Regions from separate parts of the Paenibacillus sp. NPDC101420 genome, predicted to be linked through region 2. Evidence: predicted binding sites of a transcription regulator. Region 2 holds the regulator's gene; each other region holds the start of a gene.
What was found. Region 2 encodes Rex, which represses fermentation and respiration genes when NADH is low (regulators of the CRP and FNR family bind a similar motif). Its sites were predicted from a motif close to TTGTGAAATATTTCACAA; they were not measured.
Positions count from the first base shown of each region.

Region 1 (3,575 bases), on a different contig from region 2:
GCGTACCCATATACCGACCAGTCTCGTCGCGGACAGCGAAATAACGGATATAGATAAATTTATCCTTGATGTTGATCCAGAAGTCCTCAGCATCCTTACGACCTGCCTTAAAATCTTCCAGAAGCTTCTCCACCACATGAACACTTTGAGGCGGATGACAGTTCTGTACCGTGCGGCCGATAACTGCCTTAGTTCGGGCAAAGATACGTTCCTTCCCGTGTGAAAAATATCGAACGACATCATTCTCATCAATGAATGTCAGATCTACTGGCAGGTGATTGAGTACTGTTTCGAGCTGATGCAACGACAACAGCCCTGTCTCAAAACGGATGAACCCTTCTTGCGGAGCGGCTCCCACTGCTTCACCCTGCAATGCTGCACCTTCCGGCTCTGCGGCACGTTCGGGTATCCACTCCTGTTCCGGCGCCGTTAGGCAGAATCCGATCTCATCGCTCTCCCGAGCGATTTTGACCCATTCGTCTTCCGTCAATTTATCCAGCGACATAGGCAATAAAATATTTTCTTCCTTAAAAATCATTTCATTAACTTCCTTGATGATCTCCGTAAGTTGAACACCAATATCTGCTACATTTCCGCTGTAGCTGCTGAGCGCTGTTTTTGCATCTTTAATCATACGACGGATATGATCATCCACGCCCCACATTACCTTGGTTGGTCCATAAATGCCGTATTTTTCAAGGTAAGGGAACAACAGATTTTCTTTTCGACTATAGTGTTTATCTAGATCCAGCAGTAAGCTAAGATCCTCCAGCAGCTTAAAGATCAGCTCCTCGCTGTCATTCTTCTGGAATTTGGTAGCATGCAAATCTAAACGGAAGTTCACAAGTCTTTCAATCTCACGGTTTTCTAGCTTGAAGGTGTGGACTGGGTGGCCGGGTTGTTCTTCAGGCTTTGAGGAGCGGTGAATTTGCTCAATAGAGCCTTTGAATATTGCTGTATGCACCGAACAAAGCCGCTGTACCTCGGATACTGGAATTCCCTCTTCAGTCATTAACGAATGCTCCATTGCAGAGATTTCCGCAACAGTAACATCACCTACAGCTTCCTCGAAGCGTGCCTTAACCTCTTCAACACTTTTGCCTGCATGCAGTTCTTTAATAATCTCCTTGAGCATGGCTTGGCGACGAGTTTGCTCCGGTACATCAACCTCGCGGTTATTTATCAGTTCACTCATTATTGATCTCTCCTTAATGAAATTTTGATGATAGATTCCTTTATTTCATAATCTCGAAGCCATGTCGTTCAAATGCTAACTTCACGGTGTTGAGATCCATTTTCTTCAGCTTGATTCCTTTGGATAAGGTCATGAAACGGCCAGCGGTCTGCAGCATACCTGGCTTAGCAATGTCCTTAAAGCCCAGCTCTACCATAATCTCAACGACCTCTGGATGCCGGGATACCATCTCGAAGATAGACTCATCCATTCGCAGCATTTTTTCCATTGGACTCTTCTCCTTTATATGAGAACTATTCTCAACAACAGATTAGCATAGGCCGTACAAAGCAATTGTGATTGCAATCACTAAATCAGAAGAAAGCAAGGACCGTTCTTTTAAAGATGGATTATGAATAATGTCAAATTAAAAAAACTGCCCCTAAGCTTAATAGCATAAGGGACAGTCTAATTCGTAATAAATTATTTATTATAGCGTTACTCCTGTTTTAAATATGGATATCTCGCGGAAGTTATTCTTCTCGTTATTTACCCATTCCCCACTAGCCACGCTGATAATGTAGTTAATGAAGTCACGCAGGACCTCATCTGGAGAACCATCTTCAACCAACACACCCGCATTAAAATCGATCCAGTGACGTTTGCCTTCGTACAATGGGGTATTGGTAGACACCTTCATTGTTGGCACGAATGTACCAAAAGGTGTCCCCCGTCCGGTCGTAAAGATCACCAATTGGCAGCCAGCAGCAGCCAGAGCCGACGAAGCCACTAGGTCATTGCCCGGCGCGTTAAGAAGATTTAAGCCTTTGTTAGTGATAAGCTCTCCGTACTTGAGTACATCCATTACCGTGGAATTACCGGATTTTTGAGTGCAACCCAGCGATTTATCCTCAAGCGTAGTAATCCCTCCGGCTTTATTGCCTGGTGAAGGGTTTTCATATACCGGCTGTTTATAGTCCATGAAATACTGCTTAAAGTCATTGATGAGATCAACAATTTTGTGGAAAATAGCTTCGTCTGCAGCACGTTCCATCAGAATCTTTTCGGCGCCAAACATTTCAGGTACTTCAGTGAGTACAGTTGTGCCGCCTTGGGCAGCAATATAGTCAGACAGACGTCCAAGAAGGGGATTCGCTGAAATCCCGGACAGGCCATCCGAGCCTCCACACTTCAGACCAATCTTCAGCTCAGAGAGTGCCACTTCTTCCCGATGATCGCCCTGTACGTTATTGTAGAGTTCCTTCAGCAGCTTTACGCCTTCTTCAATCTCGTTTCCAACCTCTTGGGAGACAAGAAAACGCACTCGATCCTCATCGTAACTACCCAGCATGTCTTTAAAAATATGCAAATTGTTATTCTCACAACCTAGTCCGAGCACAAGTACGGCGCCCGCATTTGGATGCTTAACCGCGTTAGCAAGTATTGTACGAGTATTGTCATGATCATCACCCAGCTGGGAGCAACCATAGTTATGCTTCAGTACGAGCACGTTATCGAACGGAGCGATATCACCAACCTCTGCCTTAAAAATATTGATGATCTGCTCCGCCACTCCATTCACACAACCAACCGTTGGGACGATCCAAAGCTCATTACGAATACCTACAGATCCGTCAAAGCGACGATACCCCTTAAAGGTCAAATTCTCTACTTTAAAAGGATTGGGTGTCAGCTTCTGTTCAAAAGTATATTCCTCAACCCCTGTTAGGTTTGTCTTCGTATTATGGGTATGCACCCACTGGCCCGGCACGATAGGCGCTTTAGCATGACCGATGGGATAACCATACTTCAATACATTCTCGCCTTCGCTAATGCTGGTTAGTGCAATTTTATGACCTCTAGCAATATCTTCCGTAATTTTAATCTCTTTTGAACCAATCACAATGGTGTCGCCTGCTTGATAGTCTTTAAGTGCAACTGCCACGTTATCAGCCTCGTTGATCTGCAGTACCTCTTTCATAGTCTTAATCATGTCGTTATCCACCTCCTGTGTATTAGTTGTGTGCAGGTCTCTTCACGTACGCATGCAGCGCTTGCTTCATACCTGTTCTCTCAATCGCAATGAGCCCTTCTGTCACCTTGTCAGTAAGATCAGCCACTTCATTCAGGTCACAGCCCCAGCGATTTGTCGCTGCTAATACTTCGACAGCCAGTGCGCGTAACCCAGGGTCTGTGCCATCCCATCCTCCCCACAAGGAGGCGAACCATTCCAAAATATCCGCATCGTCCGCCAGCTGAATCTCTTCTTCCCCTCTACGTCCTTTATAGAAGGCAATTAATGCACTCAATGAGAAGACAAGCTTCTCGGGCAATTGTCCTTTGGACTCTACATATTGCAATAAAGAAGGCAGATCTCTTGTCTTAAATTTCGAGATAGAAT
Region 1 covers NZ_JBNNSE010000004.1:27,837-31,411, reverse strand. The annotation lists gene ACQKMP_RS18075 (DUF438 domain-containing protein) at 1-1,195, opposite strand, end outside; gene ACQKMP_RS18070 (DUF1858 domain-containing protein) at 1,236-1,463, opposite strand; gene ACQKMP_RS18065 (UxaA family hydrolase) at 1,665-3,155, opposite strand; gene ACQKMP_RS18060 (tagaturonate reductase) at 3,190-3,575, opposite strand, start outside.
Region 1: the regulator Rex is predicted to act here: its motif matches at 1,585-1,602, upstream of ACQKMP_RS18070 (DUF1858 domain-containing protein).

Region 2 (3,575 bases):
TTCGACAAGAAGAAAAGTATCGTACTAACTTCGGCGACACTCTCTGTGGATAAATCTTTCCAGTTTATGATTGATAATCTCGGACTTAATGAAGCTGCGGAAGAGGGGCGTCTGATGACATCACTCCTGCCTTCTCCCTTTAAGTATCGGGAGCAGGCGCTGTTAGTTATTCCGCGGGATTTCCCAAGTGTGAAGGGGAGTGTAGGCGATGCCCGATTTGTCGATACACTCGTACAGTCACTAGCAGAAGCAGCTATTACAACACGTGGGCGGATGCTTGTCCTGTTTACTTCTTACAAGATGCTACGCCAGGTTTATGATCCTCTGAAAGAGGCTCTAGCCTCACAAGAGATCACGGTGCTAGGTCAAGGCGTGGAGGGGGGCAGCCGTAGTAAGCTGATCCGCCGTTTTCAGGACAGTGCAGCCTCTGTGCTGTTAGGAACAAGCAGCTTTTGGGAGGGTGTAGATATTCCGGGTGAAGCATTAACATGCTTGGCTATCGTGAGGCTTCCATTTCAACCGCCGAATCACCCCCTAGCGGAAGCGAAGTCTGAGTTATTACAAGCCCAGAAGAAGAATCCGTTCATGAAGTTGTCTGTTCCTCAGGCAGTTATCCGCTTTAAGCAAGGATTTGGAAGACTGGTGCGGACAGCGCAGGATCGGGGTATTGTTATTGTGTATGACACAAGGGTGATCGAATCTCACTATGGGAAGTATTTCCTGTATTCGTTGCCTGGCCCGAAAATGGAGCATATGCTTACGGATCAAATGGTTCCTCGAATAGCGGAGTGGTTGGAGGACGGAGGCGTTTCTTGAAAAGGGCGTCTTCCCTCTAATTAATCACTCTACAATGAAGGGCGGTATAAGAATACCGCTCTTCATTGAGACGAGGTGCAGAAATTTCGATAGGATTTGAACAGAATATCACTTAAATTAGGAGGTAAATTATGAAATCGGATAAAATATCAGAAGCCGTTGTTCGCAGACTTCCTGTGTACTTGCGTTTCCTGAATGATCTCCAGAAACGTGAAATATTAACCGTTTCCTCACAAGAACTAGGACAAAAACTTGATTTGAATCCTGCTCAAATTCGTAAAGATTTAGCTTATTTTGGAGACTTTGGTAGAAAAGGTATCGGGTATGACGTAACTTATCTTATTGAAAAAATCCGTCATATTCTGAAGCTGGATCAACAATTGAATGTGGCTTTAGTAGGTGCCGGTAACCTTGGACATGCATTATCTAATTACAATGCTTATCTGAAAGATACTATGAAGATTACCGCTATATTTGACTCCTATGCACCTAAGGTAGGGCGGAAAATTAACTCTCTTACCGTTCAACCGATGGAGGAGCTTGGTCAGACGGTTCGTGAGCAAGGTATTCGAATTGGGATCATTACTGTGCCTGATTCAGAAGCGCAGAATGTAGCAGATATTCTCATTGAGTCTGGCATTGAGGCGATTTTGAATTTTGCACCAGTGATTCTAAAAACACCATCGAATATCCGGGTTCATGCTGCCGATTTTACAACGGATTTGCAAAGCCTTGCTTATTATTTGAAAGACGGAAAGGAAGAAACCGGAAATGAAGAGCAGTAAAACGATTATTAAGGGCGGGCGTTTTCTTATTCCGGGAACGGATGAGCCGGTTCTGAATGGATATATGACTATTGAAGATGATTTGATCACTTACATAGGAAAAGAAGAGCCTTTAATGGAAGATGATGTACAAGTTGTTGATGGCAGTCGTCTGCTGTTTATGCCAGGTCTGGTAAACACACATGGCCATGCGGCAATGTCATTGCTTCGTGGTTATGGAGATGATTTAGCACTTCAGGTGTGGCTTCAAGAGAAGATGTGGCCGATGGAAGCGAAATTCACTGGAGAAGATGTATACTGGGGAACCTCCTTGTCGGTACTGGAAATGCTAAAAGGTGGTACTACAACCTTCTTGGATATGTATGATCATATGGATCGAGTAGCAGAGGTAGTCGAATTATCAGGCATTCGTTCTGTACTGATGAGAGGCGTAATCGGATTATGCCCAGAGGAAGTACAAAATCACAAGCTTGCGGAAGCGATTTCTTTTGCACGAAATTGGCATGGTAAGGCTGATGGTAGAATTACGACGATGATCTCGCCACACGCCCCATATACTTGCCCACCGGACTTCTTTGTTAAGTTTGTTCAAGCGGCACATGATTTGGATTTACCGATGCATACCCATATGTCCGAGACCAAACGCGAAGTGGAGCAGAATGTGGTGGATTACGGACTTCGGCCTGTAGCGCATTTAGAGAAGCTTGGAATGTTCACACGTCCGTCTATTGTTGCACATGGCGTTCATTTGAATGATGAAGAGATCGAGATACTGGCTCGTCATGATGTAGGCGTGTCTCATAACCCAGGAAGTAATCTGAAACTGGCTAGTGGAGTGGCTCGGGTTACGGATCTTCTAAAGGCTGGTGTGAAGGTATCACTGGGTACAGATGGTGCGGCAAGCAATAATAACCTGGATATGTTTGAAGAGATGCGTCTTGCAGCCCTCATCCATAAAGGTGTAAGTGGTGATCCGACGGCTGTTCCAGCTCCGGAAGCGCTGCGTATAGCTACAGAGTATGGCGCAAAGTCTATCTTTTTAAATGATGTGGGTAGACTCGCTGTTGGCATGAAAGCGGACTTTATCGCGATTGATATAGACCAGCCGCATTTGCTACCACACACAGATCTGTTGTCTCATGCTGTATACTCTGCCAGTGCCAAGGATGTTGAGCATGTATGGGTGAATGGTAAACAGGTTGTAAAACATGGAGAATGTGTAACGCTAGATGAGGAAGCAATCCGTCGTAAGGCGCAAGAATCATTTGATGGACTGCTTAAACGGTAGTCTAAGATCATAACGAATAACTGAAAGGCTGTGACTTTCTGCGATTGCAAAGTTACAGCCTTTTGTGTTTCTGATAATTAGATCATTGAATTGGATATGAAACTTTGGATAAACACACAGGTGTGTTATATAATCAAAAAAGATATATTACTAGAAAGGGAGCTGTACCTTGAAGAAAAGGAAAAAATGGATCCTCCTGGGGTCAGTTCTGATTCTGCTCCTTCTGTTTGGACTTATCCAGTTCTATGCTTATATTATGAAAGATCAATGGAACGAGCGAGATATCGCTAAGGATGTCGCTAAAACCAGTGCTGGTCTGACAGAGGTAACCAAAGCGCAGAAATCCGTGTGGGATGAAAATGCGGTGTACTGGGTCTTAACAGGGAAGAATGAAGCCGGGACCGAGTTGATGGTTTGGGTACGTTTTACTGTAGACGGGAAGTTTGCTGAAGGAACCGACGCAGTATATGCTGAAGAACTAAGTAAAGGGACCTCTGAAGCGAAAATGCGTAGCCTTATAAAAGCCGATCTTCCGGACATCAGCATTGAGCGGTTGTTGCCAGGAGTATATAACGGGGAGTATGCTTGGCAGCTTTTTTATAAACAAAGCGGTCGATATTATTATCAATTTTATCGGTTCTCGGATGGGGCTCAAATGGGTGAAGGTTACAGTTTACCTAGCCGCT
Region 2 covers NZ_JBNNSE010000002.1:515,893-519,467, forward strand. The annotation lists gene dinG (ATP-dependent DNA helicase DinG) at 1-816, shown strand, start outside; gene ACQKMP_RS11160 (redox-sensing transcriptional repressor Rex) at 948-1,601, shown strand; gene ACQKMP_RS11165 (amidohydrolase) at 1,588-2,889, shown strand; gene ACQKMP_RS11170 (DUF5590 domain-containing protein) at 3,059-3,575, shown strand, end outside.

Region 3 (3,575 bases), on a different contig from region 2:
CTGCGTGCGTTCGATCAGGTCACGATATGCAGCTTCAAATTGTTCAGGCGTTGTTTCCTGACCAGAATCAAAGCGGCGCCAAGTGTCATTTATCCCAATATATATGGACACCCAAGTCGGCTTCAGATTCAGGCAATCCTTCTCCCAGCGTTCCTGCAAATCTACTGCACGGTTGCCGCTAATTCCACGATTATAGAACGTAAGATTCTTCTCAGGATATAAATGCCCCAGACGAGCGGCGACCATCAATGCATAACCTACACCAAGCGATGAAGCATCATCATAATTACGACCCCAATCCGTTATACTGTCGCCTTGAAACAGAATGACATCGTTTTGTCGGAATAACATCACGTAATCCTCCCCTATTTTCCCCTGTTAATATTAGCCAATATAGTATATCAAAAATGAATACTACGTACTAGGACAATCATTAACAATTCATGGTAGAAACCACTAGAGATCAACAAAAAAACCTGCTCAAATTAGAGCAGGTTTTCCTAATAATACAATTAATAAGCTAAGCTAAACAATCCTTTAATGTGGGACAAGTAACGAATATTACTTGCTTCCTTCATCAAGGTTGCAGGCAATCCTTTTAGCGGAGTTGAGCTAGCACCAACGATGGCTACACCGTCTTTACGACCTAAGCTCGCAAGCGTACCTGAGTTGATCGGACTAAAGGATTCAAATGATTTATCCTTCAAGTATGCATAAAGATTGTACCCGATCAATTCGCCCATTTGCCAAGCGATTTGTGCAGTCGGTGGATATGGACGACCATCTTCGGCAAAGACAACGGCGCTGTCACCTGCAACGAATACGTCTTTGTGTGATGTGGATTGCAAGAACTCATTTACCGTTGCACGACCACGGTTCACTTCAAGACCGGATTCACCAATCAGTGGATTTCCTTGTACGCCGCCAGTCCATACGAAGGTGTTAGCAATAATTTTTTGACCATCTTTCAAGTCAATGACATTATCCGCTACATTCGTAACAGGTAGTCCTGTCAAGAATTGAACACCACGTTTTTCTAAGCTTGCCACTGCGCGTTCGATCAATGCATCTGGCAATACTGGTAAAATCTTAGGACCCGCTTCAACCAGCATCAGTTTAATTTCTTTAGGATCCACGCCATATTTCTTAGTGAGTGTTGGCAACACATCAGCGATTTCACCAACAAGTTCAACACCTGTTAAGCCACCGCCACCGATTAGGATGCTTGCATCCGCTGGATTTTTAGACTTCGCATATTCACGGATACGCTCATCAATATGACGATGAATTCTGTTAGCATCTGCTGCCGATTTCAAAACCATACTGTATTGCTCAAGACCTGGAATGCCAAAATAAGCCGTAGTGCTTCCAAGACCCACAACTAAAGCATCGTAGGACAATGTCACACCATCAGATAGTGTAATTTGTTTGTTTTCAACAGAAAAAGAATTCACCTTTGCAATTTTCAGGTCGATATCTTTACCTGCAAAAAGCTTAGCTAATGGCATAGCAACAGCACCTTCTGCAACACTACCCGCTGCAAGACGATGCAATTCTGTAATAATTTGATGTGTAGGATATTGATTAACGACTGTAATTTTAGCTTCGTCCTTCTTCAGGTACTTGCGTACAGTTAAGGCGCTTAGTAGACCACCATAACCTGCTCCTAGAATGACAATATGTTTAGACATGATGTTTCCTCCGTCCTTACGAATGAGATATAAAAAATATTATTTCTGTTGACTGCGTTCGCCGGCAACTTGAAGATAAGCATTTACGAAACGGAAAAGCTTCTGTGCTTGTGGATCTTTCATCATCTTCATAAGACCAAATACACCGATCACATCGCTATTTTCATTCGCACGATCTTGCGCTTCGATCACTGTAGCTGCCATATTCTTCGCCGAATGCACCACTGGTTCAGCAAGTTCTTTAATTGCACTTACCGTATCACTTTTCAAGACTTCATCCGCAGCAACAGTTTGAACAAAGTCATATGACTTTGTGAGCACGCCGACAAGCTCTGTTAATTTTGGCAACTGTTCCACTAAGACAGTTAACGACTCCTGAACTTCAGGCTTCAATAGCTGCTCTAGAACATTCATTTGTTCTTGAGTGACAGCTAATTTTGGTGATTCTTGCTCAGGTTGTGTTTGAGTGATTGTTTCTGACATATCCGAATCTCCTCTGCAAATAAGCTTTGCTGCTTAATAGTAATAAAAAAATAAAAACTTATAACGCCATATTTCTATTATAGCACTTATCAAGTTATAAATGTCACAAAGTTTTTGATTTTTTCTAAAGTTTTGTGATTTTTATTACATTAAAATAAATTAGTCATAATTTTCGATATTTTATACATGCATAGATGATTAAATGCTTATTGTGTAAATTTATTCAAATTCATCTCCGCTTTCAATAAAACCTCGACCATTGCCGGATTGTTCTTTAATGGTAGCAATCTAAAATACAGAGAACGAACGAAATTTTTGGTGTTCACACGAGCAACGTACTGGCCACGGCTTCTCGGCCACCCCCCACATTGCTCCAAGTTGCGAATCCAGTCGACAATAGATTGTTGTGGAAGTAAATGATGATCTATCATTGTAGCTACAATCGTAGCGATCCGTTCATCTTCTTCGTCGCTAAATATGTGCTGATCGTTGTAAAGCATCCTTTGGATGACTGCCAAAACCTCTTCCCTTATTGCAGCATCACTCTCCGAGCAGAGTACCAGTTCATCCAAGGCATCTGCGCCATGGGCTGCAGCATGAGCCCAGCCTTCTTCAGGCATAAATCCTCGTAAATCCTGTTCTTCCTCATAATATCTAATCAGCGCTTCCTTCACATTTGTAAACTCTGCGCTAGCTAAAAAAGCCTGTTCCCTATGCCGCTGAAGAATCAGCGCAACGATCAGTACCGAAAACGTTCTTGTGAACACAGCCTGATCTTCTTTGCTGCCAATGTGATAGAACAAATGCTGCTCGTCAAGGAGAATCAAAAGTAGTTCACGAAGCTCCGCATCACTAAACCATTGTTTCTCGTTAATCCATTTGTAGAAGGTGGAATAAATCAAGTCGTCTCGTAGCTTCGGCTGCGGATCTCCTATGTACTCAAGCATCAATTTCACATAATCCCTTAATTGTTCTCCACTTCTAAGCTCGTAATCGTTCTCTTCAATTCTTTGCAAGTCTTTTATCAACTGCTCTCTAGTATCGTTCAACATTCCCACCCTTTCATTAATAAAAGCAATTTAAATTTTTCGTATCCTAATATCCTAATTTACATCCCAATATTTTACAACATAGTAATTATTCTTCGACATTCCAAAGTACTTAGAGAGCTGAATGTAAATGAAGTGAATTTAATCATTGACGAATATAATTAACTGTGCTATTTTGAGTTAGTAACTAATAGTTAGTACATTTATAAATATCACTTATTTATAATTAACAAGCAAATACATAATATATGGAGGAATAACTCATGAGCGCTTTTACAGATTTGATTGAATCCCGCAGGTCTGCTATGAATTTTGTTGAAGGGGTGAAGATCCCTCAGAATGAACTAGAGGA
Region 3 covers NZ_JBNNSE010000001.1:683,043-686,617, forward strand. The annotation lists gene ACQKMP_RS03200 (SGNH/GDSL hydrolase family protein) at 1-351, opposite strand, end outside; gene ACQKMP_RS03205 (NAD(P)/FAD-dependent oxidoreductase) at 513-1,691, opposite strand; gene ACQKMP_RS03210 (DUF1641 domain-containing protein) at 1,731-2,174, opposite strand; gene ACQKMP_RS03215 (DUF2785 domain-containing protein) at 2,381-3,223, opposite strand; gene ACQKMP_RS03220 (nitroreductase family protein) at 3,487-3,575, shown strand, end outside.
Region 3: the regulator Rex is predicted to act here: its motif matches at 2,307-2,324, upstream of ACQKMP_RS03210 (DUF1641 domain-containing protein).

Region 4 (3,575 bases), 300 kb from region 2:
CCATTCCAAAATATAGATTTTAACGGAGTCATCCGGTGGATTGAAGATGAGGCAAGGATTGTATACGGTAAACAATTTCACTTAGAGAAGGAACAGATTGGAGAATATCATTTTATTGAAAAAATAGGTAGCATACCAGTCACTCCTGGTGGACGGATCGAGCTTCGCTTCGATGCGGAAGGCAGGCTTGTTTTTTACAGTGTATATGGCCAGTTTCCTTCCAGCTCCCTTGTGCATAAAGAGAACTATACTCTCACACTTCAAACGATAGAGCCACAGGCGAGGAAACAACTACAGCTTATAGAATATCCGGTGTACGAGACGAAGCAACTCCTGCCGATCTATGGGATAGAAGAAATCTACATTACAAATGACGGAACAACCACCATCCCGTTTGAGTTTATATCAGGTACAAGAGCACGACTGAATATTGATCAAGTAATCCATTGGGAGCAACAGAATACGGAGCTGGAGCCGTTCGAAAGGACGGAGATACGTCTACTTGAGGTTGTTACCATTGAGCAGGCAATAGCTAGTGAGCCGCATCCGGACTCATTTCCTATCACAGACGCAGAACAAGCCGAATGTATAGCCGCAGTCGAAGCTGGTTTAAGCCAGCTCTTTCCGGATGAATCCGGAGAATGGATGTTGAAGACTTTTCAACGGGAAAGAGGACATATTCAGGCAACACTGAGGATGAAGGCGCCAAGTAATCGTATATTCCAGCGTAAGATCCTCCTGTTCATCGATGTGCAGAATTATAAGGTTATAAATTATATGGATAACAAGCCAATGCTCGATATGTTTGATGAGTTCAAGAGCGAAGAGGGGATTTCTGTAAGCCATGACGAAGCTTATGACAAGCTCAAGGGATGGTTCGAATTAACACCCGTCTATGTGTATGATCCTGGGCAGAAGAAGTATGTGCTGTGCGGGAAGTTAGATTGTAATTATGCTGTGAAGGCCACTAGTGGAGATGTGGTGGAGTTGAGTAGTTTGGAATGATAGTGCAAGCTTTCTTATACTGAGTAGGACGAATAAAGGTAATGAAGTATAGTAAGGTGATGCAAATATAATAAAATGAGTAGAACTTACTAATTTTGTGAGCTACTTTGGGAGTTGAAAATATGACGACAGCTACAGGAACCAAGGAAAATCCTTGGAAGTTAAAGACACCACCGCAAACATCCGAGTATGAAATGTATAAGGTCGAAAAAGACGGTAAAGAAATTATAGTTTGCACTGTAGGGAAAACGGTTTTGCATTATGACTACCGCTGTATTGAAGATCTGCACGCCATGCTTATACAAAATGGTGATTGGATGGAGTTAGGAAGTGCTGATGAGCAAAAACCAGCAAAAGAAGGTACCGTTGAAGCATGGGGGCGTTCACCTGAAAACCCTGTCGGCGGTTGGTATGGATTAAAGAAGGGACTTCGGGGGCGATTCGGAATGTATATCCCACCGTTGCTCGAAGAATTGGGTCTTGCGGAAGTAGAGCATAATCCAAGAAACAATCGGATGAAAGCGATCTTGTAAACGAAGGAGAGCCTAAAGGCTCTTCTTTTTTTGAGCCATGCCCCTAACCGGTGGTCTTTCGTACACATTGCAGTGATTAATTTAGTTACAAAACGTTTTTTTTAGTTACATAAACTTTCAAGAGCAGGGCCTTTGCCGTTAAGCTGATTGTAAAAATATTCACAAGGGGGCAAAGCTATAACATGAATAAAAAAGTAACCACTGCTCTTATTCTCGTTCTCTCAGTCATGCTTGTTATCACAGGATGTGGCAATAGCAACAGCAGCAATGGAAACGGGAACAAGAACACCAGCAAGATCAACGAGACAAAGGAAACTGAAGCCGTTTCGGGAGCATCCAAAGCTAGCTATACACCGTACGATCAACTAAAAGATAAATATGACATCATCATTATCGGTGCAGGCGGTGCCGGAATGTCTGCTGCTCTTGAGGCGAGAGCAAAAGGTATGAACCCGGTTATTTTTGAAAAAATGCCGGTTGCCGGCGGGAATACAACAAAATCATCTTCGGGAATGAATGCTTCTGAAACGAAATTCCAAAAAGAGCAAGGTATTGAAGACAGCAATGATCTGTTTTATGAAGAGACCTTAAAAGGTGGCCACGATACGAACGATAAAGAGATGCTTCGTTTCTTCGTAGACAATTCCGCAAGTGCGATTGATTGGCTGGATTCTATCGGGATTAGATTGAATAATATCACGATTACAGGCGGGATGAACGAAAAACGTACACACCGTCCTGAAGATGGCTCTGCAGTAGGACAATACCTTGTCAAAGGTTTGGTGAAAAACGTACAAGAACAAGGCATTCCCCTTTTTGTTAACGCCAATGTCAAAGAAATTACCGAAAAAGACGGTAAGGTCAATGGCGTCAAAGTCATCTTTGACCAAACGGAGGAGAAAACGATTACAGCGTCTGCTGTCGTGGTGACAACCGGCGGTTTCGGCGCTAATCTAGATATGATTTCAGGAGTCAGATCTGATTTGGAGGGGTATGTTACCACCAACCAGCCGGGCAGCACCGGTGACGGTATCAAGATGATTGAGAAGCTCGGCGGTACCACAGTCGATATGGATCAAATCCAAGTTCACCCGACTGTGCAGCAGGAAAAATCCTATCTCATTGGGGAGGCTGTTCGTGGGGAAGGAGCGATCCTGGTTTCAAGTGTGGGCAAACGTTTCACAAACGAACTGGATACAAGAGATAATGTCACCGCTGCAATCAATAAGCTTCCTGAGAAATCTGCGTTTCTTGTATTTGATTCCGGCGTAAAATCTCGCGCTAAAGCGATTGAACAATATGAAAAAATGGGCTTCGTTATCCAAGGAGATTCGATCGAGGCTTTGGCAATAAAAATGGACGTACCGGCAGATCAGTTGAAAACCACACTGGACAGCTGGAAAAGCGCGGTGACGAATAAACAGGATGCCGACTTCGGCAGAACAACCGGAATGGATAATGACTTGTCCGGCGCGCCATATTATGCAATTAAAATCGGCCCGGGAATTCACTACACGATGGGAGGCGTGAAAATCAACACCAACACAGAAGTTTTAAATAAAGACGGACAGCCGATTCCAGGCCTTTTTGCAGCAGGAGAAGTTACCGGAGGCTTGCATGGTCAAAACCGGATCGGCGGTAACTCTGTTGCGGAAATCATTATTTTCGGCCGCCAAACGGGTATAAAATCCGCTGAATTCGTAAAAGCACAATAAGTTATCCTCCTGCCTCTTTTCGGCTAGGCAAACAAACGCTTGGGCTCATCTTAGCCATGCGTTTGTTGTTTTATTATAACGGTGTAGCGTATAAGGTCATAGCCATCCTTGCACGTATACGTTAGAATGAAGAAAAATTTCCGGAGGGACAGCTGATGAAAATTGGCAAACATACACTTCGGCTGCAAACAACAATTACTTTGATGATTGGTGCAGTTCTTATCATAATGCTGCTAGTGGTCTATGTGCTATTTAGTATAAAGGTTTCCTCACAAACAAAATCCTCGTTGGAACAAAAGGCTGTGATCATTTCCCGTACGTT
Region 4 covers NZ_JBNNSE010000002.1:814,001-817,575, forward strand. The annotation lists gene ACQKMP_RS12465 (hypothetical protein) at 1-1,005, shown strand, start outside; gene ACQKMP_RS12470 (DUF6855 family protein) at 1,128-1,538, shown strand; gene ACQKMP_RS12475 (flavocytochrome c) at 1,721-3,253, shown strand; gene dcuS (DcuS/MalK family sensor histidine kinase) at 3,409-3,575, shown strand, end outside.
Region 4: the regulator Rex is predicted to act here: its motif matches at 1,686-1,703, upstream of ACQKMP_RS12475 (flavocytochrome c).